DNA from 4 places in the Paenibacillus glufosinatiresistens genome. Region 4 is predicted to be linked to each of the others. Evidence: riboswitches for the same ligand, from Rfam matches in the RefSeq annotation. Region 4 holds a riboswitch; each other region holds the start of a gene.
The links. A riboswitch is a leader RNA that binds a small molecule or an ion and turns the genes downstream of it on or off. The one in region 4 is predicted to bind cyclic di-GMP.
Positions count from the first base shown of each region.

Region 1 (5,266 bases), 250 kb from region 4:
ATGAAGAGCATGTCCGGACGGTCCCCCGTTCGGCGCTGCACCTGATGTACGGCCGCTATGAACATATGAAGACCGAACTGGAGTGGCTCAGACGGCTGCATCAGGACGCCCGGGAAGGACGCCTGAACGAGATCGGACAGCCGCTCGGCCCTGAACTCTAGCGTACAGCCGGTGTTTCATTTCCTCCTGCCCGGGGTATTAAGGGTCATCTTCCCAAATGGAAAGCGAGGACTTGACATGACGGAACCGAAGCCCCGCCGGACCGGACACCTCCGGGATCACCCCGAGCAGTACCCGACCGAGAGCGAGAGCCTGTTCGACCGGTTCGAGAGCGAACAGAACGTCGATCCGCTTCCGGTAGAGGATCTGACGCTCGAGCAGCAGGAGGAGAAGGACAAGGAGAGCACCAAGCAGCGGTCGTCGAGCGACCGCAATTACCATACCGGATTCTAGGCGGCCCGGCCGCTTGGAGCCGGCGCAGCACACGAACGGAACCTATCCGCAGGGCCAAGGGCCCGTCGGGTAGGTTTTTTGTCGAAATAACAGGGTCGGAACGATAAGGGGGAGCTGTCTATGTCAACATTGCCTTTGAACTGGAACAACCGGCTTGGAATCGCCGTAAGCCCCATCGTGCTTGGGACGATGGGGCTCGGCGGAGAGTGGGACCGGGAACCGGCAACAGCCGAGCAGATCAAGCAGGGGCACGAAGCGGTCGAGGCCGCGCTGTCCATCGGCGTCAACATGATCGACAGTGCGGATATCTATACCCGCGGCAAAGCGGAATCCATTCTGGGCACGGTCCTGCGGGAGCGGCCGGAGCTGCGCGAACGGCTGATTCTGCAATCCAAATGCGGCATCCGGCTGATGGAGCCGGGCGATCTGTCCAATACCTTCGATCTATCCAGATCCCATATTCTCTCCAGCGTAGACGGCATCCTGTCGCGCCTGGGCACCGAGTATCTCGATATTCTCCTGCTTCACCGGCCGGACCCGCTGATGGACCCTGAAGAGGTCGGCGAGGCGCTGCGGGAGCTGAAGGCTTCGGGCAGGGTCCGCCATTTCGGCGTATCCAATATGAGCGCCGCCCAGATCGGGCTGCTCCGCACAGGGACGGACGAGCCCTTCATCGTCAATCAGCTGCACCTCAGTCTCGGCAAGCTTGACTGGCTGGACGCCGTAGTCAGCGTCAACCGCCCCGCCTGGACGGAACATGGAATGCCGGAGGGGACGATTGAATACTGCCGCGCGAACGGCATTCAGCTCCAAGCATGGGGACCGCTTGCCCAAGGGCGGTTCAGCGGACGTTCGCTGGAAGGCGAGCCGCCGCATGTCGCCGACACGGCGGCCATGGTCGCCCGGCTGGCCGAAGAGAAGGGAACGACCCGGGAAGCCATTGTCCTCGCATGGCTGATGACGCACCCGGCCGGCATTCAGGCTGTCATCGGAACGGTCAGCCCCCGCCGAATCGAGGCCTGCCGGGGCGCTGAAGAGATTGTTCTGACCCGCCGGGAGTGGTATGACCTCTATGTCAGCTCCCGCGGCCAGCGTCTTCCCTGACCGGCGAGGCTCGGCCCCTGGCGCCTGTTCCTCGCTAATTTTGGCTTTGAGGACAGATGCAAATTTGTTATACTGGATAGGATTAAAGAGCGTATGCCCTCACTCTTAATCCACTCACTAACAAGGAGGGGCTGAATCCGCCGTGCCAGACAACATCGGACAGAACATTCAGCAGCTTCGTCTGGAGAAGGGGCTTTCCCTTTCCGAGCTTGCCGGCAAAGCTGATGTCGCCAAATCGTACCTCAGCAATGTAGAACGCAATATTCAATCCAACCCCTCGATTCAATTTATCGAAAAAATCGCCGAGGCCCTGGATGTCTCCGTCCAAAGCCTTCTCTATGGAAACTTATCCGATTCGGAAGAGGAGCCGCTCGACGCCGACTGGTTCCGCCTGATTCAGGAAGCGATGTCATCGGGGGTCAGCAAGCGGGAGTTCAAGGAATTCCTGGATTATCAGAAATGGCGGCTGGAACAAAAAGACGAGTAGCCGCGTTCAGAGGCCGGGCCCGGCCGGGATGCCGATCAGCCATCGGAGCCGAATAATGCCGCCCTGCTGTTCTTAATTGAGAACAGCAGGGCGGCATTATTCGTTCGCCCCGGTCAGCCCCGGGGCGCCCACAGCATGACCGATACTCCGATGAGGCAGATGGCTGCCCCGACCCCGTCGTAGAAATCGGGGGTTTTGCGGTCAACGAGCCAGCCCCACAGCACGGCCAGCACAATGAAGACCCCGCCGTAGGCGGCATAGACCCGTCCGAAGGAAGGGAACGACTGGAGCGTCGGAATTACTCCGTACAGGACAAGAATCAAGCCCCCGGCCGCCCCCATCCAGAGCGGTCTGCCTTCCCGCAGCCACAGCCACACCAGGTAGCCCCCGCCGATTTCGGCCAGTCCGGCCAGCACGAACAATACGATAGTCACGTCTCTTCTCCCTCCCTGACAGCGATTGCCACGTTTCGCTGACCCGGTCATCCGGGTAATGGTTCACAGATGAAATAAAAAAAGCCCGGCGCCGCGCCGCCAGGCTCTGCTGCTGCCAGATGCAGAATTACGCATTCTACATGGCCTTCAATGTTCTATCATTGAAAAAACGACGAATTTCCTCGGCGCGAATGCCCTGTTTCTTGGCTTTCAGAAGCAGGTGTACCCATTCCATGTCGAGATCTGCCGCCTGAGTTTCCACTACGTTCCCCTGGTTGGACTTGTCCAAAAAATCTCCTCCTAAGATTTCATGTCCCCAGGCAGTCCGGCTGTCGTAGCATGGTTCGCCTTAGACCCGCGACTTTGTGTCCCTGCCTTTCGGCAAGTTTACCCTTTACTGGACCCTTTAAGTTCAAGGATCTGCTTAGATCTCGAAAACTGTCTATCACTAACATTGTACAAGATAATGGCCTGAATGTGTGTCGTATTTTGGAGGTTAAGATTGCGCGGAGAGAAAAAACTTCATACCGACCAAAAACCCAGTTATGTAGATTCTTAGCAAGTAGTATATAGGTACTATAAACAAAAAATAACCTGAACTCAAGTGTTTGAAACCCCTTCCTTCAAAAAAAGTGGGAAAGTAGTCGCATTTCGGTTCAGGTCTCCGCCTGTCATTCCCGCTCATTTCCTAAGCATTATGGCCTATAAGGCAGAACTATGCCGTTTTGCGAACGGATTGGCCGAAAGTTAGAATTGATTGTACTGGGGGAAAGTTGCATTATAGGATGTGGCAAGAACCTTCGTTTCAGAGAGGCAGTATGCCTCCGGCCGGCCCGGCGGTCTCGACCCCGTCAGCCGCCGCCTTAACCGAAGGCCAGCGATGCTTCGTCTGTACCAATGTAAACGCAACCACAGCTCCGGCGGAAGCTGGAGTCATCCGTTAAGGAGGATGTATTCATGGCAGCCCAAGAGCCCTACCGCGATTCGATCTGGAGCAATTATCATGGACCCAATCTGGGGTATATTCAGGAGAAATACGAACAGTATCTTCAGGACCCCGAGACCGTTGAGCCCCGCTACCGCGAGTTGTTCACTGTCTCCGGCCCGCCTCCTCTTGGCCCGCAAGCCGCCGGAGCGCCCGAACAGATGGTTGCCGGAGACACCGCCTGGCTGCTCAAAGCGGTCCGGGCCGCGAAGCTGATTGCCAACATCCGCATTTACGGCCATCTGGCCGCCGATATTGATCCGCTGGAGCGTGAGACGCGCCATTCTCTGGCCAAAGCGATCGAGCCTTCTTCCTATGACCTTACCCGCGAGGATCTGCTCGCGCTGCCGGCTTCCCTGATCTGGGAGAACGCCCCGTCCGACGTCAAAACCGCCTGGGATGCCTACCACCGGATGCGGCAGGCCTATACGAAGACCATTGCCTATGAGTTCGGCCATGTTCACGACGAACAGGAGCTCCGCTGGCTGAACAGCCAGGCCGAGTCGCCGAGCTCGCCGGCGCCTCTGACCGCCGGCGAACGCAAGGAGCTGCTGAAGCGGCTGATCGAGGTCGAGCAGTTCGAGACTTTCCTGCACAAGACCTTCGTCGGCCAGAAGCGGTTCAGCCTGGAGGGCAACGACGTTCTGGTTCCAATGCTGGACGAGATTGTCCGGGCCGCCGCGCACGACGGCGCCGAGCACATTCTGATGGGCATGGCCCACCGGGGACGGCTGAATGTGCTGGCTCATATTCTGGGCAAGCCTTACGAAATCATTTTCTCCGAGTTCCACCACTCGCCGAACAAAGAGCTGTTCCCGTCGGAGGGCTCCATGGGCATCAATTACGGCTGGACCGGAGATGTCAAATACCACCTCGGCGCCGACCGCGCCGTCCGCGAAGGCGAGACGGTGCGTACGCGCCTGACGCTGGCCAATAACCCGAGCCATCTGGAATTCGTCAACCCGGTCGTGGAAGGCTTCGCCCGGGCGGCCCAGGAAGACCGCCGGACTCCGGGACTGCCTGTGCAGGATACGAACAAGTCGATGGCCGTGCTCATGCACGGCGACGCCGCCTTCCCGGGCGAGGGCATTGTCGCCGAGACGCTCAACATCAGCAAGCTTCAGGGTTATCAGAACGGCGGGACGATTCATATTATCGTCAATAACCGGATCGGCTTCACGACGGAGAGCGAGGATTCCCGCTCCACCCACTACGCAAGCGATCTGGCGAAGGGCTACGAAATTCCGGTCGTCCATGTCAATGCCGACGACCCGGAAGCCTGCATCGCCGCCGTCCGGCTGGCCAGCGCCTACCGCCACAAATTCAAGAAGGATTTCCTGATCGACCTTGTCGGCTACCGCCGTCACGGCCATAATGAAATGGACGATCCCGAGACGACCCAGCCGCTGGTCTACGGCCGGGTCAAGAGCCACCCGACGGTCTACCGTCTGTATGCCCAGCGGCTGGAACGCGAGCAGATCATTACCCGCGAGGACGCAGAGCGCTTCTGCTCCGAGAACGAGCGCGTGCTTCAGGAAGCCTTCGACCGGATGAAGGAAGGCAAGCACAAGAACGGCGAGACCAAGCCGTCCGTCACGCTTCCCGATCCGCAGGGAGCTTACCCGGTTACGGCGGTGCCGCTGACGCGGCTGCAGGAGATCAACCGCACGCTGCTGGATGTGCCGCCCGGCTTCAAGGTCTATCCGAAGCTCGCCCGCATTCTGCAGCGCCGCAAGGATCTGCTGAACGACGGCGAGAAGGTCGAGTGGGCGCTGGCCGAAGCACTGGCCTTCGCCACGATTC
Region 1 covers NZ_JAVFHT010000004.1:59,328-64,593, reverse strand. Annotated here, with positions in the region: gene RBI05_RS06845 (PadR family transcriptional regulator) at 1-161, shown strand, start outside; gene RBI05_RS06840 (hypothetical protein) at 238-453, shown strand; gene RBI05_RS06835 (aldo/keto reductase) at 574-1,557, shown strand; gene RBI05_RS06830 (helix-turn-helix domain-containing protein) at 1,700-2,044, shown strand; gene RBI05_RS06825 (YnfA family protein) at 2,158-2,478, opposite strand; gene RBI05_RS06820 (anti-repressor SinI family protein) at 2,615-2,767, opposite strand; cyclic di-GMP riboswitch class I at 2,795-2,880, opposite strand; gene RBI05_RS06815 (2-oxoglutarate dehydrogenase E1 component) at 3,436-5,266, shown strand, end outside.
Region 1: it holds a riboswitch for cyclic di-GMP, as region 4 does, so the genes downstream of both, RBI05_RS06820 (anti-repressor SinI family protein) here and RBI05_RS07870 (transglutaminase-like domain-containing protein) in region 4, are expected to answer to the same signal.

Region 2 (5,266 bases), on a different contig from region 4:
TTCGGATTCCAGACCCACAGCAGATTGTTCAGACCATGCGTTACGGTGAAACGTTCATACATGAGGTCCCAGAGCTTGGAGAATTGCTCTTTCTGACCCCACCAGAACCAGCCGCCGTTCATTTCGTGGTATGGACGCCATAAGACCGGAACGCCTTCATCGCGAAGTTCTTCCAAGTATCCGGCGACATCGTCAAGCTCTGCGATCAGGTTCTTGTATTCCGCGGTTCCCGGCGTGATATAAGCATCGAACTTATCCGGGTCGAGCGTCATATGTACATTCGTCCACTCCGGCGAGGTGCCGGGCAGATTCTGGTGAAAGGTCATGACGACAATGCCGCCGCTCTTATACCAATTCTCGGCACTCTCCACGACAGCCTGCCGCTGCTTGCGGATCGTGGCGGTGGACTGGTTGCCGATCGCACCCAGCTCATAGCCGTGAATGACCGCCGATTCACCGGTGTACATACGCAGCTTGCGGTTGAACTCATCGGGACTCTCCAGATAATCATGCTGGCCGGACAGAATGCCCTTGCCTCCAAGGTTCACCAGATAGTCGTAGAGCCGCTTCGCTTCCGGCGAAATATTCGCATTGACCGGAGACGGAGAAGGCGCCGCGGGAACGGCAGACTTACTGGTCACCTCATTGCGGCCCAGCAGCACCAGCAGCAGAATAGCGGGCAACAGCGCAGTGAATAACCGATATTTCCGACTCGTTCTCAAATCCCATCTTCCTCTCAGGTGCATATAGCTCAGTAGCCCTGCCGGTGAGAGCAGGGCATACCTGGCGGTTAAGATTTCATGCGGTCGATTGCAGGAGGATGAAATTCGACGCCCGAGAGTCCAAGAGAGGACAATCGCTTACGGCAGGAACAGCGCGCCTGCCGGAACCACTTCTTTCTTCTGGCTTGCGCTGCTCCACATCAGCGTCGCTTTGGCATCCCCCTGATTCTCATAGTATTCCACTTTCAAGTCGTACATCCGTCCTGCTTCCAGCGTAATGGTGCCATTGCGTTCCGTTCCGCTCTGTTTGACCCAGCTGTCGATTACGGCCACGCCGTTCACAAAGACGCGAATGCCGTCATCGGACCAAGTGGAGAACGTATAGGTTTCACCGTACTTCGGCTTGATCTTCCCTGTCCATCGAACGGAGAAGAAGTCCGCCGGTACGGCCGCATCCGGAGATTTCAGGCGCCAGTTGTAATCCAGAACGCTCTCCTGTCTGGACATTACAGGCGCGCCGGAAAGATTCATGTTGTTGAAATACTCGCCGAGAAGTCCGTTAACCTCCGCCGCTTCCTTCCCGTCCGCTACCGTTAATTCCCCCGCAGAGGCCGGTTTTGAAACAACTGTCACCGGTTGTTCGATTATCGAAGCCGCGAGAGCAGGGAGGGCGGCAGGAGCAGGAGCCGCCGACTGTGCCGGCGCAGGCGTACTTGTCGGCGCAGGTGTGCTTACCGGTGCAGGCGTACTTGTCGGCACAGGTGTGCTTACCGGCGCAGGCGTGCTTGTCGGCACAGGCGTGCTTGCCGGCGCAGGCGTGCTTGCCGGCGCAGGCGTGCTTGATGGTGACGATGCCGCCGGCGCGGCCAGAGAGGCAGGAGCGGCGGTCTGTACGGTAAAGAATGCGCCGGACGGAACGCTCTGCTTCGCCTGCTTGGCGCTCTGCCACATCAGGCGGAGTTTCGCATCGCCCGTATTGTCATAGTATTCCACTGTAAGATCATACAGCCGTCCCGCTTGAAGCGCGATCGTGCCGGAACGTTCCGTTCCGCTCTGGTTGTACCAGCTGTCGATTACCGTCTTGCCGTCGATACAGACCCGGATACCGTCGTCCGAGGCAGTGTAGAAGGTATACGTCTCGGAGTAGTTCGGCTTGATCTTACCCGTCCACCGGGCCGAGAAGTAATCGGACGGAACGCTGCCGCTCGCCGGGGACAGCTTGCCCCAGTTCATATCAATCTTGTCCTCTCTGCGAACCAGCACCGGCGATCCGGACAAGGTCATATTGGCATAGTACTGGGCTTGAAGACCATTGACCGTCACCGGATTCGCAACGCTCTCCGGAGCCGGTACAGCTGTCGGTGTAGCCGACGGCTTCGGGGTCGCGGTCGGTGCGGGCGCGGCAAGTGCAGGCGTTGCTGCCGGTGTCGGCGTGACTGTTGGTGTCGGCATTGCTGCCGGTGTCGGCGTGGCTGCCGGTTTTGCAGCCAGCGCGGCCTCGGCCACATTTATATATTCGTCCCGCGTCAGCGTATAGCTGTGATTCATAAAGTTCTTGATCGTTGACGCAGTGTTTTTTTCGTTCAGCAATTTGCCCCAGTTCATCATGAATACATATTTGTTCTGGGAGGCGGACAGTACGGACGGATCGGGCATTTCCCCGTTCTCGCCAATGGCAACCGGCTTGCCGTTCGCCAGGCTGACCAGACTGTTGTAGTAGTTCTGCTTGAAATCATTGTCGTAAATATCAAGGGCCAGAATATCGACCTTGTCCGCGCCCGGATAGGTCTTCTCGATCGGATCGGACCAGGCGTTCGGCGCGTTCGGGCTCCAGACCCACAGCAGATTGTTCAGGCCGTGGTAATTAACGAAACGGTCATACATGATATTCCACAGGGCGGCAAAGTTGCTCTTCTGTCCCCACCAGAACCAGCCTCCGTTCATCTCATGATACGGACGCCACAGGACAGGAACGCCGGCATCGCGGAGGCTCTTCAGCGATACGGCTGCTGTGTCCAGGTCGGCGATCAGGCTGTTGTACTGACTCGTGCCTGGCGTTACATATTTATTGAATTCGGTCTGGCTGATCGACTTCTGGACATTGCCCCAGTCATTGCTGGTACCCGGAAGCTTCTCGTGAAAGGTCATGGCGACAATGCCGCCCTTCTTATACGTCTGTGTCGCGCTCCAGACGATGTTCTTGCGCTGGGCCGCCGCCGCGGCTTCGCTCTGGCCGGAAATGGCGCCGAGCTCATAGCCGTGCAGCGCGGCGAACTGGCCGCTGCTGCTCTGCAGCTTGTTCAGGTATTCATCGGGGCTCTCGAAATAATCGTGCTGGCCGCTCAGAATTCCTTTGCCGGAGATGGCGTTCAGGTAGCTGAGCAGTTTCACTGCGGCGGGGGATGCAGCGGAGTTGACCGGGTCCTGCGACGATGCGGCCCAGGCTCTTCCCGGGCTTGCCGGCGAGACCGGCAGCATGGACAGCAGCAGGACGATCGACAGCAGGGCAACGGACAGACGACGAGTACGGTAAGACTTCATTTCACTCTTCCTTTCGGTAACCAGGCTGTCTTCTTATAGAGAAGACCCTTGGCTTTGCGTCCCTACCTCGCGATAGGTTTGCCTTTTCGTTGTGGAAGGAGAATCCCTTCTTACCGTACTTATCGACAATCTTTTCGACCGCTTGAACCCTTCACGAACATACCAAGCCAAAATTGAATCTTAAGCCCTGTTTGAACGTTCTCCAAATCGGTTAAATTAGTTAGTTTGGTCTAAGAGATGAACTGTTGGAGTTCAATGTCTTCCCAGTCCAGCGTAATCCGGATATTGTCTTCTTCGACAAGCTCCGAGCCTCTCTGCACCTCGATCAGCTCGACGTCGGTCAGAGCCAGAATGCTGTGCTTGGTCCCCTCCGGGATGCGGACGACATCGCCTGCGCGGACCGTATGCATCCGCTCGTTGAGAATCACGCTCGCTTCTCCGCTGACAATCGTCCAGATCTCGCTCCGTTTGCGGTGCAGCTGGTAGCTGATGTTTTTGCCTTCCCCGATAAAAATCCGCTTCGTCAGCACTTCGCTGCCTTCGTCGTATTTGACATAATCAATGACGCGGTAGTGTCCCCAGCGCCGCTCTTCGTACATGGGACGCTGCTCGCTGCCCTTCAGCACTTCCTTGATTCGCGGACTCTCGGACTTGGAAGTGACCAGAATACCATCGGGGCTTGCCGCTACAATCAGATCCTTGGCGCCGATCACGGTGATCGGGATATCCAGTTCATTGATGAGGCAGCTGGATGCGGAATCCTCCGTCAGCAGGCCCCGGCCAAGCTGATTGCTCGCCATCTCCTCAGTCAGCGTATTCCAGGTGCCGAGATCCTTCCAGAAGCCGTCGTACGGGCGAACCACGATATTCTCTTCCTTCTCGACCACTTCGTAATCGAAGCTGATGGACGGCAGCAGCTTATACTGCTTCTGCATCTCCTCGTAGTTGAGCGGAAGGCCCTTGCTCTGGAGGATATCCAGCAGATACCCGAGTTTAAAAGCAAAGACGCCGCAGTTCCACAGCGCGCCCTGCCCGATCAGCTCTTCGGCCTGCGCGCGTTCCGGCTTCTCCTGGAAGTGGCTAACTCTCCGGTAGGCGTCGTCGGCCGTGCCCTCGGATACGGGGATAATGTAGCCGTATTTCTCGGAGGCGAGCTCCGGAACCACCCCCATCAGCGCCAGGTTGGCTCCGCTGGTGTCCATCGTCTGCTGGAGGCTTGCCACCGTCTCGAAGAAGGAAGCCTCGACGTATGGATCCACGGGAAGAATCGCCACGGTCTCATCCGGCATCACGCCGGCCACCGAGTACAGATAAGAAGCGGTCAATGCGATGGCAGGGAAGGTATCCCGGCGCTCCGGTTCGACTATGATCGGCACCTCCGGCCCGAGCTGGCTCTGAATCATCTCCACCTGCCCGCGCCCCGTCGCCAGGAAGGAATGCTCTGCGAGTCCCGTCTCGGCAAGCTGGCGCCAGACGCGCTGCACCATCGATTCGGGCTCGCCCTGCGGACTGCGCAGCACCTTAAGGAATTGTTTGGACCTGGAGTCGTTGGACAGGGGCCACAGCCGTTTTCCCGAACCGCCAGACAAAAGTACCAGTTTCATAAGTGAACCCTCCCCTTGGAATATGTGAATGCGGATAAATTACAGCGCGGTTGCCATCGGCGAGTAGCCGCTGAGACCGCCGAGCGACGGACGGCCGACGGAATGATACTCCAGGCCGGTGCCTTCGATCTGCGCTTTGGTATACAGGTTGCGGCCGTCGATCAGGATCGGGCGGCGCATGGTGGAGGCCATCTTGGCCAGGTCAATATCCTTGAAGACACTCCAGTCGGTCAGCAGCGTCACGGCATCGCTGCCCTCCGCCGCTTCTTCCGGAAGGGTGCACCAGCGGATCTGCGGATGGTCATACTGCTTGCGGAAGTTGTCCGCGGCGATCGGGTCGAACACCTTGACGATGGCGCCTTCCTTGACCAGCGCTTCGACAATCTCGCGGGCCGGCGA
Region 2 covers NZ_JAVFHT010000022.1:30,225-35,490, reverse strand. Annotated here, with positions in the region: gene RBI05_RS17305 (glycosyl hydrolase) at 1-722, opposite strand, end outside; gene RBI05_RS17300 (glycosyl hydrolase) at 861-3,263, opposite strand; cyclic di-GMP riboswitch class I at 3,276-3,356, opposite strand; gene RBI05_RS17295 (sugar phosphate nucleotidyltransferase) at 3,494-4,867, opposite strand; gene RBI05_RS17290 (UDP-glucose dehydrogenase family protein) at 4,907-5,266, opposite strand, start outside.
Region 2: it holds a riboswitch for cyclic di-GMP, as region 4 does, so the genes downstream of both, RBI05_RS17300 (glycosyl hydrolase) here and RBI05_RS07870 (transglutaminase-like domain-containing protein) in region 4, are expected to answer to the same signal.

Region 3 (5,266 bases), on a different contig from region 4:
CGCCGGAATGAGCGGCTTCGGATCTCCAATATGCCGAAGCGGTACTGGAAGGAGCTGACGGAGATGGACGGCGGCGGCTGGGGAGCCGCGGTTGCCCGGTCCCGGGCCCGCTCCGCGTCCCCGTCCGCACCCGGCGGAGCCGGCGGTGCGCCGACGGCGGAATCTCTTCCGGCCCCGGGCGGGAGCGGGGATTAGCCACGAGGAGCGGGATCACCGAGCAAATGCGCTTGGCAAGCATTAGAGAACGGTTATCGCGCTTTGCTTTTCCAGATCATGTACTGCAGCATGTCGGAGTCAAAGTAAAGCTTGGCGCCTTCCTTTTCTCTGGAAAAGTATCGGATTCGATCCATAATAAAGGCTTCAACATGGTTCATGGACAGGCAAATAAAACCCGGTACAGCATTCTCTCTTTTGGTGACCAGAAGCTTGCCCACTTCATGAAATTGCCCTTTTGATACGGAACGGGTTCTTAACTCCTCTGCATGAAGCCTTACTTTGGTCTCCGAGAAGAATCCGATCCTCCTCAAACAATACTGGATGCGATCCTCTCTTCGCATATGTACTTTCTCTAAATTTAATCTGGAAGCGGACTTTACTTCACAGATCAATCCGATGTTGGTATTCGGGCTAAAATGTCCGAAGAGATATTCATCACGGTGGCCATTGCCTACCTCTTCCGCCACAAACTTGGGACGGATCGCAACGAGATCTGCGTCCGCGTTCTGATGTCCGTCCTGCAATCCCTGCCGGTGCAGCACAAAATTGGTTAAGGGAAAGAACCCATTAAACCGCAAATACCAATAGACCAATTCTTCAGCAAAATTCTTCATGATTATCCTTTCTTCTAAACGGTTTAGCTGTCACCTCTATGTATCGGTTGGATGACTGTCCGATAAAAGCGAGCGGCAGACCGGTTCAATTCGCTCCCGGTACTGCCGCTCGAACTTGTTTATAGACTACTGCGCCGCTCTCAAAGTCTGCTCCTGGCCGTTAACGCTGAACCGGTTGAAGGTTACTTTGCCTTCCAATGAGACGATCCGCAGCGAGTGGGGAGCATCGGTCAGGTTTTTGACTTCGTAGACGACTTTGCTGTAGCCTTCGAGGTTCGCTGAGGTCAGGTCGATGATGCCCTTCGCGACGTTGTCGATATAGACCTGCGCCGTGCCCATATTGCTCTGGACATTGGACAGCCAGCGCACGCCGGTGCCGGTGAAGCTGAAGGAAGCGATCTCGCCGGAGCTCTCGGTCTCATTCCAGCTTCCGTTCTCATTGGTTGCAATGCCGGCCGAGTAAAAGATCCCTTCGTCACTGAACGCATAATCGCGCCAGCCGGTCTCGGTGGAGGGCAGTCCCTGCTTCGGCGTCAGCTCGATAAAATCGAGGTTGACTCCGCCGGTGTTGCCGCTGTCATGACGCAGCATCACGGTATTGGGCCCGTCGGTCAGCGTCACTTCGGTGGCAATGCTCTTGTAAGCGCCCGCGCCCGACGACTTGCCGGTCGAGGCAAAGGTCAGCTTGCGGATCAGCTTGTCGTTGACGTACAGGTTCAGCGTAGCGTCCGCCGCGGTGGCGTACCCGATGCGAACCGAATAATCGCCCGCACCCGGCATGATGTTGATAATGCTGACGCTTGCTCCGCTGCCGTGCATATCCCGGACATAGCCTTGGGAAGAAGCCGCGGCGTCGGCTGCCGTCTTGGCGATGCCGCCGAGCTTGCCCTTCTCGGCCTCATAGAGCGGTCCGCCCGGCGTTACCGGCATATCCGGCACGGCCAGCGTGGCCGGGCTGCTCGCCGCCGAGCTGTTGCCGGAATCGTCAAACGCCCGGACGGTGTAGGCATAGGTATGGTCATAGGCGACCGAGGTATCCGTATAGCGTGTCACGGCAGCGGGAAGGACGGCCAGCTCGGCCCCGTCGCGGTACAGCACGTAGCCGGTTGTTTTGCGGTTGTCGGCCGCCTCGCCCCACTGGATGACTGCGGTATTCCAGGTCGCCATGGCGGCGCCGGCAATGACCGGCTGTGCCGGAGCCTGCGTCTCCTTCGGCGTCAGGTACAGCTGCACCGCTTCGCCTGCGGCCACATTCAGATCTACATCCATATACGGCGATGCCGTGCGTTCATAGGAAGAGTAAGCTGCCCCCAGCGTTTTGCCGTCCCGGTACTGCTCTACCCGGTAGGCGGCGTTATCCGGGAGCATAATCCGGACCGCAACCCGCCGTGCCGGGGTCCCGGCCGGCTCGAAATTGACGATGCTGACAATCCGCTTGTCCGCCGAAGCGCCGATGTTTGAAGCGCCCAGGGCCCGGGTGTCTACAGCGCGGACATAGATTTTGCGCCCGGCTGATTCATCGCCGCTCAGGAAGGAGTAGGCCAGGGGCGATCCGTGCGTCGCATAGGCAGCCGCCAGCCTGCGGAAGGTTCGCAGCCGCGTCTCCCCGCCCTCAGCCGCATTCGCCGACCAGGCCGCCGTATCCGCAGCGCGGTGGGTGCTCCAGTTGGCAGGCTGGGCAAAGAGCGCATAGTTCGGATTGGCCGTATCGAAGGCGGTGTGCTGCATCATATGGTCGGCATAGCCGATGTCGGCGCGCAGCTCCCGGTCGAATGCCGCGGCGTATTTGTAAGCGGTAGCGCCGAACTTGCTGTTGTCGGCATGCAGATCGTTGGCGCCCGTCTCCGTCATCATCATTTCCTTGGGCAGACCTTCCTCGGTGCCCCCGTTGTAGGACAACAGGTTCTCGTTCAGGGAGCCGCCCCGGCCCTGCGTAAGGCCGGACAGCCCGTAGCTGTGGCCGTTCGTCAGATCGGACAGGGCTTCAATCGGTCTCCGCTGGGCGGGATCGCGCTCCCAGCCGTAGGGAGTGCCTTTGGAGGGCCAGTAGGCCCAGCCGGGGGCAACGATTTTTAACTGGGGATAAGCGGCCTTCTGGGATTGGAGGAATTGCGCCAGTTCCACCAGGGATGCTTGGTTGTGATTGAATACGCCCGGCTCGTTATCCAGCTCCAGGTAAGCGAAAGACGAACCGTAGGAGGCCATGAACTGGCGGATATACGTCTTGATCTCCTCGGACACATGTCCGGCAAGCATCTCGGTGCTGCCCATATAGTTGGAGCCGATCATGCCCACCACCGGCTGGAGATTCAGGTCCTTTAGCGTCTGCAAATACGCTCCGAGGCCGTCCTGCCACTGGTTGCGCGTATCGGACCAGGCAGGGACCCGCATCATATTGCCGCTGTAGGCGGAACCGAGCCATTCGGTCAGATCCGGCAGCAGCCGGGTCACGTTGTCGTTCATAGCAAACCCGTTCGTAATCGCGGTTCCGAGGTGGACATACCGGCCATGAATCGGCTCGGCGGCCGGGGCCTCCAGAGCGGTCAGCGACAGCTCGTCCCACTCGTACCAGAGATAGGCGTCACCGGATGTGCCGGCATAGGAGCCGGCATAGACCTCCAGCTTGAGCTCGTTGCTCCCGCTCTTCAGCAGCTCCACCGGAATATACAGCCGGTATTCATCGCGGTAAGGATTGGCGCCGCCGCTGCCCGAGGTCCCGGCAATCTGCAGCATGCCCGCCAATCTTCCGTTGGAGTACACGGCCATCTGGGGAACCGACATATAGGCATTCAGAATGTGCACATCCAGCTCCGCGCCATACGCCGGCAGCGCATCCAGCTTGTAGCCGATGGAGAGCGTCTTGTTGACGCTGGCCTTCATTCCTTTGGGAAAAGCTTTCCAGTCCGGCGCAGCCGGGTCGGAGGCATAGGTGGAGTAGACCGCCGTCATCGGCTTGAAGTCGGCAAATTCGGCGGAGCTTCCGTCATGCTTGCCGATCTCCCAGAGCTTGCCCTGCGGAGCAGCGGCGGCAAGAGCGGCGGCACCAGCCTGCGGAGCATACACTGCTTGCGTGACGGCAGCCTTAAGCGCCGGAGAAGCCGATGGCGTGATTGTGATGCCGGCGGCGGTTGAAGCGCTTGCGGGCTGCTGCTCGGCATATACAGGTCCCATGGAGAGGGCCGGTCCGCCGAGAATCAGGGCGAGCGCCGCGAGGGCGGAACCTGCTCTGGACAGCAGCTTGCTGCGCGGCCGGCTGCGCCGGGCGGGGACAGGAGTTGAAGCTTCTTGGCGGTCATTGCAGATATTGCGGGTGTTGCCATCAGGTCTGTTCCATGAAGTCATGGTATTTCTCCTCCGTTAAAATAGTTCCCTGATCGCCGCCGCTGCCTTGGGATAGGTCAGCGGCGCCCGAATGGGCGGAGGAGGAATTACTTTTATCAAACGGCGGGTCTAAATCGGCGGCATACGTTCAAAAAGCTCTTCCCCCAAGTGAGTCTGCTTGATTGGAACCGATTTGATTTCAGGCAGAAATCACTCTTTTTCCGGCAGCGCGGCTGCCACCTTCGTCCTGCGTCCCTTCAAGCGGAGCTTAGCAGAGCGAAGAAGGCCCTATGGCTTTGCGTCCCTGCCTTTCGGCAGGTTTGCCTTTGTCACAATATAGGGTGAAGCAAATAAAGGACGACGGACGGCATCTTGCGAGGAATCGCTGCGGCGGCTTGCCGCGTACCGGAAGAACGGCAGGAAAAAGGGTTCGGACAGGGGAGAATTTCAATGCGAATCGGGCACGTTCAGCAAGCTATCCAGCAAGCGTTTCTACTCTTGTATATCGGTCTTCCGGGAGTTTCGATTTAGACTCGGACAGCCCCTATCTTTCGCATTTCTGAAAGGATTGTGACGATTCATATAGGCAGTTGTCAGCCGCCTTCGGTACGCTTGGGCCATAAGACTCACAGCCTGCCGGCAAAAAAGCCGAGTCACCGTCCGCGGGAAGTTCACGCAGGCGATGCTCGGCTTACAGGGTTAAGGCGCTCTCCGCATCCTTTAATCAGCGTTTAACCTGATTAGGACTGGTGTTCGTTACGACAGGCAGCATCTTTTCACTCTTCTCCATGAGAGCCTGACATTGGCCGCAGACCGGCTGAATCGAAAAAACGAAATTGTCTCTCATCCATCCGTTGCACTCTTCATTGGTGCAGGACCATATGGCCGTCATCTCTTCTGGAAGATCCGCCATCAATCTTTTCCGTGAATAGTACATGCAGCATCCTTCTTTCTCTGGTGGAATCAGGAGCGAAAAAAAAGCCCCAATGCTAGGATTGGGGCTCTCGGTCAGCTATTTACAGTTTAACAACATTCTCGGCCTGCGGGCCGCGGTTGCCTTGAACCACGTTGAATTCAACGCGCTGTCCTTCGTCCAGCGATTTGAATCCGTCACC
Region 3 covers NZ_JAVFHT010000010.1:58,658-63,923, forward strand. Annotated here, with positions in the region: gene RBI05_RS12200 (TIGR03915 family putative DNA repair protein) at 1-195, shown strand, start outside; gene RBI05_RS12205 (hypothetical protein) at 249-830, opposite strand; gene RBI05_RS12210 (polysaccharide lyase family protein) at 957-4,172, opposite strand; cyclic di-GMP riboswitch class I at 4,372-4,486, opposite strand; gene RBI05_RS12215 (cold-shock protein) at 4,876-5,088, opposite strand; gene RBI05_RS12220 (cold-shock protein) at 5,168-5,266, opposite strand, start outside.
Region 3: it holds a riboswitch for cyclic di-GMP, as region 4 does, so the genes downstream of both, RBI05_RS12210 (polysaccharide lyase family protein) here and RBI05_RS07870 (transglutaminase-like domain-containing protein) in region 4, are expected to answer to the same signal.

Region 4 (5,266 bases):
CCCATATGGGCTACATGAACAGTTCCTATTTTGACGAAATCTATCATGCCCGGACCGCTTATGAGTACATGCACGGCATCGTGCCTTACGAGAACACCCACCCGCCGCTCGGCAAGCTGCTGATTGCCGCCGGGATGGAAGTGTTCGGCGTCACGCCGTTCGGCTGGCGGATTGTGGGCACGCTGTTCGGTATCGCAATGCTGCCGGCGCTCTATGTAATGGCGCTCCGCCTGTTCGGCAGAACCCGTTACGCGGCGCTGGCCGCAGGACTGTTCGCGCTGGACTTCATGCATTTTACCCAGACGCGAATCTCCACCATTGATGTCTACGGCGTGTTCTTCATTATTCTGATGTTCTACTTCATGCAGCGGTACGTGGCAATGGACTTCTACCGCGTGCCGCTTCGAAAGACGCTTTGGCCGCTCTTCTGGTCCGGGCTGTTCTTCGGCATCGGCGTCGCCTCCAAATGGATTGTGCTGTACGGAGGAGCGGGCCTTGCCGTTATGCTGTTCATTGCGCTCTATGACCGCTACCGCCAGTACCGGGCGGCCCGGGGAGTGCTGGAACGCGGGAGCGGCGATCAGGAGCTGGCCGCCGCCTGCCGGTCGGCGTCGGCCGTCTTTTGGCGAAACACCGTTCTTACGCTTGGGTCCTGCGTGGCATTCTTCGTTCTGATTCCGGCGGCCATCTACAGCCTGTCGTTCATACCGGTGCTGTCGGTGACAGGGCAAGGCTATACGTTCAGCGGCCTGATTGAGGCCCAGAAGAACATGTACGATTATCACAGCCAGCTGACCGCGACCCATCCGTTCGCTTCGCAGTGGTGGCAGTGGCCGTTCATGAAGCGGCCGGTCTGGTTCTTCAGCGGCGGAGACGGCCTGCCGGCCGGCAAGGTCAGCAGCATTGTGACGATGGGCAACCCGGTGATCTGGTGGACCGGCATTTTTGCCCTGCTGGCTGCCCTGTGGATGACGATCAAGCGGGGCGAGAAGAAGCTGTATGTGCTCTGGATCGGCTTCTTCTCCCAATTCATTCCCTGGATGCTTGTTCCGCGCCAGACGTTCCTTTATCATTATTTTGCGATGGTGCCTTTCCTGATTCTGGCTCTGGTATATATGCTGAAGCTTGCCGACGGCAGGCTGGCTCCGAAGCGGACGAACGCGCTGCTGGGTATCTATGCAGCCGCGGCCGCCGTCTTGTTCGTGATGTTCTACCCCGTTCTGTCGGGTATGCAGGTCACCAAAGACTATGTGGACATTATGCTCCGCTGGTTCCCGACCTGGGTATTCTGATCTTGCGTTTTAAGAGGGACATAACCGTGCGGGCAGTTTCCGGGACTGGAGCTGTCCGCATTGTTTATCATTTGTGTGTATAGGAGGCTTATGGTGGTGAATGCGGTGAATGCCAAATACAGTGTCATTATTCCGATGTACAACGAGGAACAGGTCATTGCCCACACCTATGAACGGCTGTCCAAAGTCATGGACTGCTGCGGCGATACGTATGAGCTGGTGTTCGTGAACGACGGGAGCCGGGACCGGACTATGACGATTATGAGGGAGATCGCAGACCGCGATCCGCGGGTGAAGATTATCGATTTTTCCCGGAACTTCGGTCATCAGGTGGCGATTACGGCAGGAATGGATTACGCCCGGGGAGAGGCGATCGTCGTCATTGATGCGGATCTTCAGGACCCTCCCGAAGTCATTCTGGAGATGATTGCGAAGTGGAAGCAGGGTTATGAAGTCGTGTACGGCAAACGTCTGAAGCGACACGGCGAGACGGCGTTTAAAAAAGTGACAGCCAAGCTGTACTACCGTCTGCTCAGCAGCATGACAAGCGTCGATATCCCGACCGATACCGGAGACTTCCGGCTGATTGATCGCAAGGTGGCCGACGTGCTGCGCGGCCTTAAGGAGAAGAACCGGTACGTTCGCGGACTGGTGAGCTGGGTAGGCTTTCAGCAGACGAGCGTGGAATACGTGCGGGAGGAACGTTTTGCCGGGGAGACCAAGTATCCGCTCAAAAAAATGCTCCGGTTCGCCCTAGACGGCATCACCTCTTTCTCTCACAAGCCGCTCAAGATCGCGTCCTATATCGGCTTTGCCTTGTCCCTTTCGAGCTTTCTGTACCTGTTCTTCGTGCTGTTCCAGAAGCTCTTTACTTCCCGGACCGTCCCCGGATGGGCCTCGATTGTCGGCGTCAATCTGCTGTTCAACGGGATTATGCTGATGCTGCTGGGGGTAATCGGTGAATATATCGGCCGGATCTACGATGAGGCCAAAGGCAGACCGCTGTATATCGTGCGTCAGGAGACCGGATACGCAAGGCTGCCGGGTGAAGAGCGGGAGCTTCTGGAAGAGGACGGCGCTCAGGCAAGGGAGGAGAACGGCCGTGGCTGAGTTCAAGCGACGGGCCGATCTGATTCAATTCCTTAAATTCAATGCGGTCGGCGTGCTGAATACGATAGTGGACTTTGCCGTCTTCACCGTACTGAACAGTCTGGGTTTATTCTATACCGCGGCCCAGGTGCTGTCCTACAGCGCGGGCACGGCCAACAGCTTTATCTGGAACAAGAAAATAACATTTCGGGATCAGGAGAGTTCCCGGAACGACCGGTTTGACCGCAGCCAGCTGCTGCGGTTCATCATTCTGAATCTGTGCGTAATGGGACTCTCCCTCGTTCTGATCCGTTTACTGACCGATACACTGGGGATTCAAGTGCTGCTCTCCAAAGCGGCGGTTACCTTCATAACCGTCATAATCAACTTCTTCGGCAGCCGCAAATGGGTATTCGTCAAGCCGAAGGGGACGCCGGTCGGCGACCGGACGTCTTCGCAATAAGCGGACCGAGAAAGGAGCTTCTTCAATGCGGAAACTATCCTATCTGCTGATTGCAGCCGGAATACTGGTCTTGCTGTATCCGTGGGGCAACGAGCGTTATAACGACTGGCGGCAGGCGAGACTCCTGGCCGAAGCGGAGAGAAGCTTTGCCGATGCCGATACCGCAACTCCATCGCAGGGCAGCTCCGATCTGCGAAGCAAATATGAGGCCGTATCCCGGATTCTGCAGGAGGGGGAATTGGAAGAGCCGGAGGCATCTCCCGAAGCGGCATCCGAGGAGCATGCCATCGGGGTGATCGAGATCCCTTCAATAGAAGTGAAGCTCCCGATTCTTGAAGGAGCGACCAAAGCGAACATGAAGCATGCGGCAGCTCATGTGGCCGGGACGGCACCGCTCGGAGAGAGCGGCAACTCTGCCGTTGCGGCGCACCGGGCGCATACCAAAGGGCGGCTCTTCAACCGCCTGGGAGAGGTCAAGATCGGGGATTCCATCGTAGTTAAAGCTCGCGGGCAGATCTATTCGTATAAGGTCGTTGAAATCCGGCGCGTGCTGCCGACCGATCTTAGAGTGTTGGAAGACCGGGGCCAGGACTCCATGCTTACTCTGATAACCTGCGATCCAATGATTAATCCCACCCACAGACTTATCATCCATGCCAAAATGCCTTAATGCAGTAAAGTTCAGCCGGGTTTTTACGAAAAAAATATTAAAATTTGGAAGTTTTGTTGCTCGAAACTATTGAACGAGCTCTGCAAATATGGTAATCTATTAACAGAAAAGCTAAACACGATAACGGCAAACCTGTCGAAAGGCAGGGACGCAAAGCTACAGGGCCTTTCCCGCAAGGGGTGGCAGCCAGCTACCGAATGAAGAGGCTTTTTTTGTTGTTTAGATAAGGCTGCAACGATAATAGCAAACCTGTCGAAAGGCAGGGACGCAAAGCTACAGGGCCTTTCCCGCAAGGGGTGGCAGCCAGTTGCCGAAAGGAGTTTTATCAAATGAATAAGAAGTGGTACAGCGTGCTGCTCGCAGGCGTTATCGGCCTCAGCGCTCTCCCGTTCGTCCCGTCCTCTGTCCAAGCCTCCGCCGACTGGATGGATACTTCCAAGGTGAGTCAGGGAGTTGTCGGCGTCCAATATGATGTTACCCCGTCCGTCCGAACGAAAGTTATGATAACCAAAGACGGCAAGAGCTATAACTACACACTGCCGAGCGATTCCGAGGAATGGTTCCCGCTTCAGCAGGGAAATGGCTCGTATCAAGTCTCCGTACTGGAGAACACAAGCGGCAACAAATACAAATTGATCTTCTCCGAGACGGTGTCCCTCTCCCTGTCCAATCCGAATGCGGCCTATCTCGGCTCGGTACAGAACATCAAATGGGATGCCACCGACAAATCTATTCAGATCGCGAAGGAACTGACGAAGAATGCTTCGACAGACATGGACAAGGTGAAACTGATCTATAACTACGTAGTAGACAATATTAAATACGACTACACGCTGGCCGCCAACCTGCCGGCTGACTATATCCCCAACATCGAGAATACACTGAGCAGCAAGAAGGGAATCTGCTATGACTACTCGGCTTTGTTCGCCGCGATGCTCCGCAGCGTAGGCGTTCCGACCAAACTCGTGATGGGTAGCAGCGATTATGTGAAAGAATATCATGCCTGGAACGAAGTCATGGTCGGCGGCAAATGGATCACGATTGATACGACCGTAGACGCCGGGCTTGCCAAGAGCAAGAAGAGCGTCGCGCTGGCCAAGAGCAGCAGCAAGTACGCACCGGCTAAGGTTTATTAATCTTCTGAATAGTGAAGATGCTGAATAATGAATGAAATCAAGGACAAGCCCATGGAAGAGGGGGTTGTCCTTTTTTGTATAACGCGAATCTTAGGAATTTAATGTAATTAAATAATTTACGAAAAAGGGTTGCATTCAGTTAGTGGGCATGGTATATTCTTATTCCGGCCGATTGATCCTGAATCGATCGAATGAAACAAGATCAAAAAAAGTGCTTGCACAAAACGGTCGGACGTGATATAGTATAAGAGTTGCTGGTGCGAACGAGCATCGGCGATGAAGACGGTTTGATCTTTGAAAACTGAACAACGAGTGAGTATTAATCGAGAGTAACATCTCGTCAGATTCATCTTATGAGCAAGTCAAACGAACTTGTTCGTCCGAAAGGATCGGCTCAGCCGAGATTGATACCTTTCAGACGTTCAGCTCGACGAAGGTCGAGCCTTTTATGGAGAGTTTGATCCTGGCTCAGGACGAACGCTGGCGGCGTGCCTAATACATGCAAGTCGAGCGGATTCATTCAGAGAGCTTGCTCTTTGGATGAGTTAGCGGCGGACGGGTGAGTAACACGTAGGCAACCTGCCCTTCGGACCGGGATAACTACCGGAAACGGTAG
Region 4 covers NZ_JAVFHT010000004.1:307,830-313,095, forward strand. Annotated here, with positions in the region: gene RBI05_RS07850 (glycosyltransferase family 39 protein) at 1-1,292, shown strand, start outside; gene RBI05_RS07855 (glycosyltransferase family 2 protein) at 1,398-2,402, shown strand; gene RBI05_RS07860 (GtrA family protein) at 2,395-2,844, shown strand; gene RBI05_RS07865 (class D sortase) at 2,870-3,514, shown strand; cyclic di-GMP riboswitch class I at 3,630-3,712, shown strand; cyclic di-GMP riboswitch class I at 3,747-3,829, shown strand; gene RBI05_RS07870 (transglutaminase-like domain-containing protein) at 3,844-4,650, shown strand; partial or broken rRNA gene RBI05_RS07875 (16S ribosomal RNA) at 5,096-5,266, shown strand, end outside.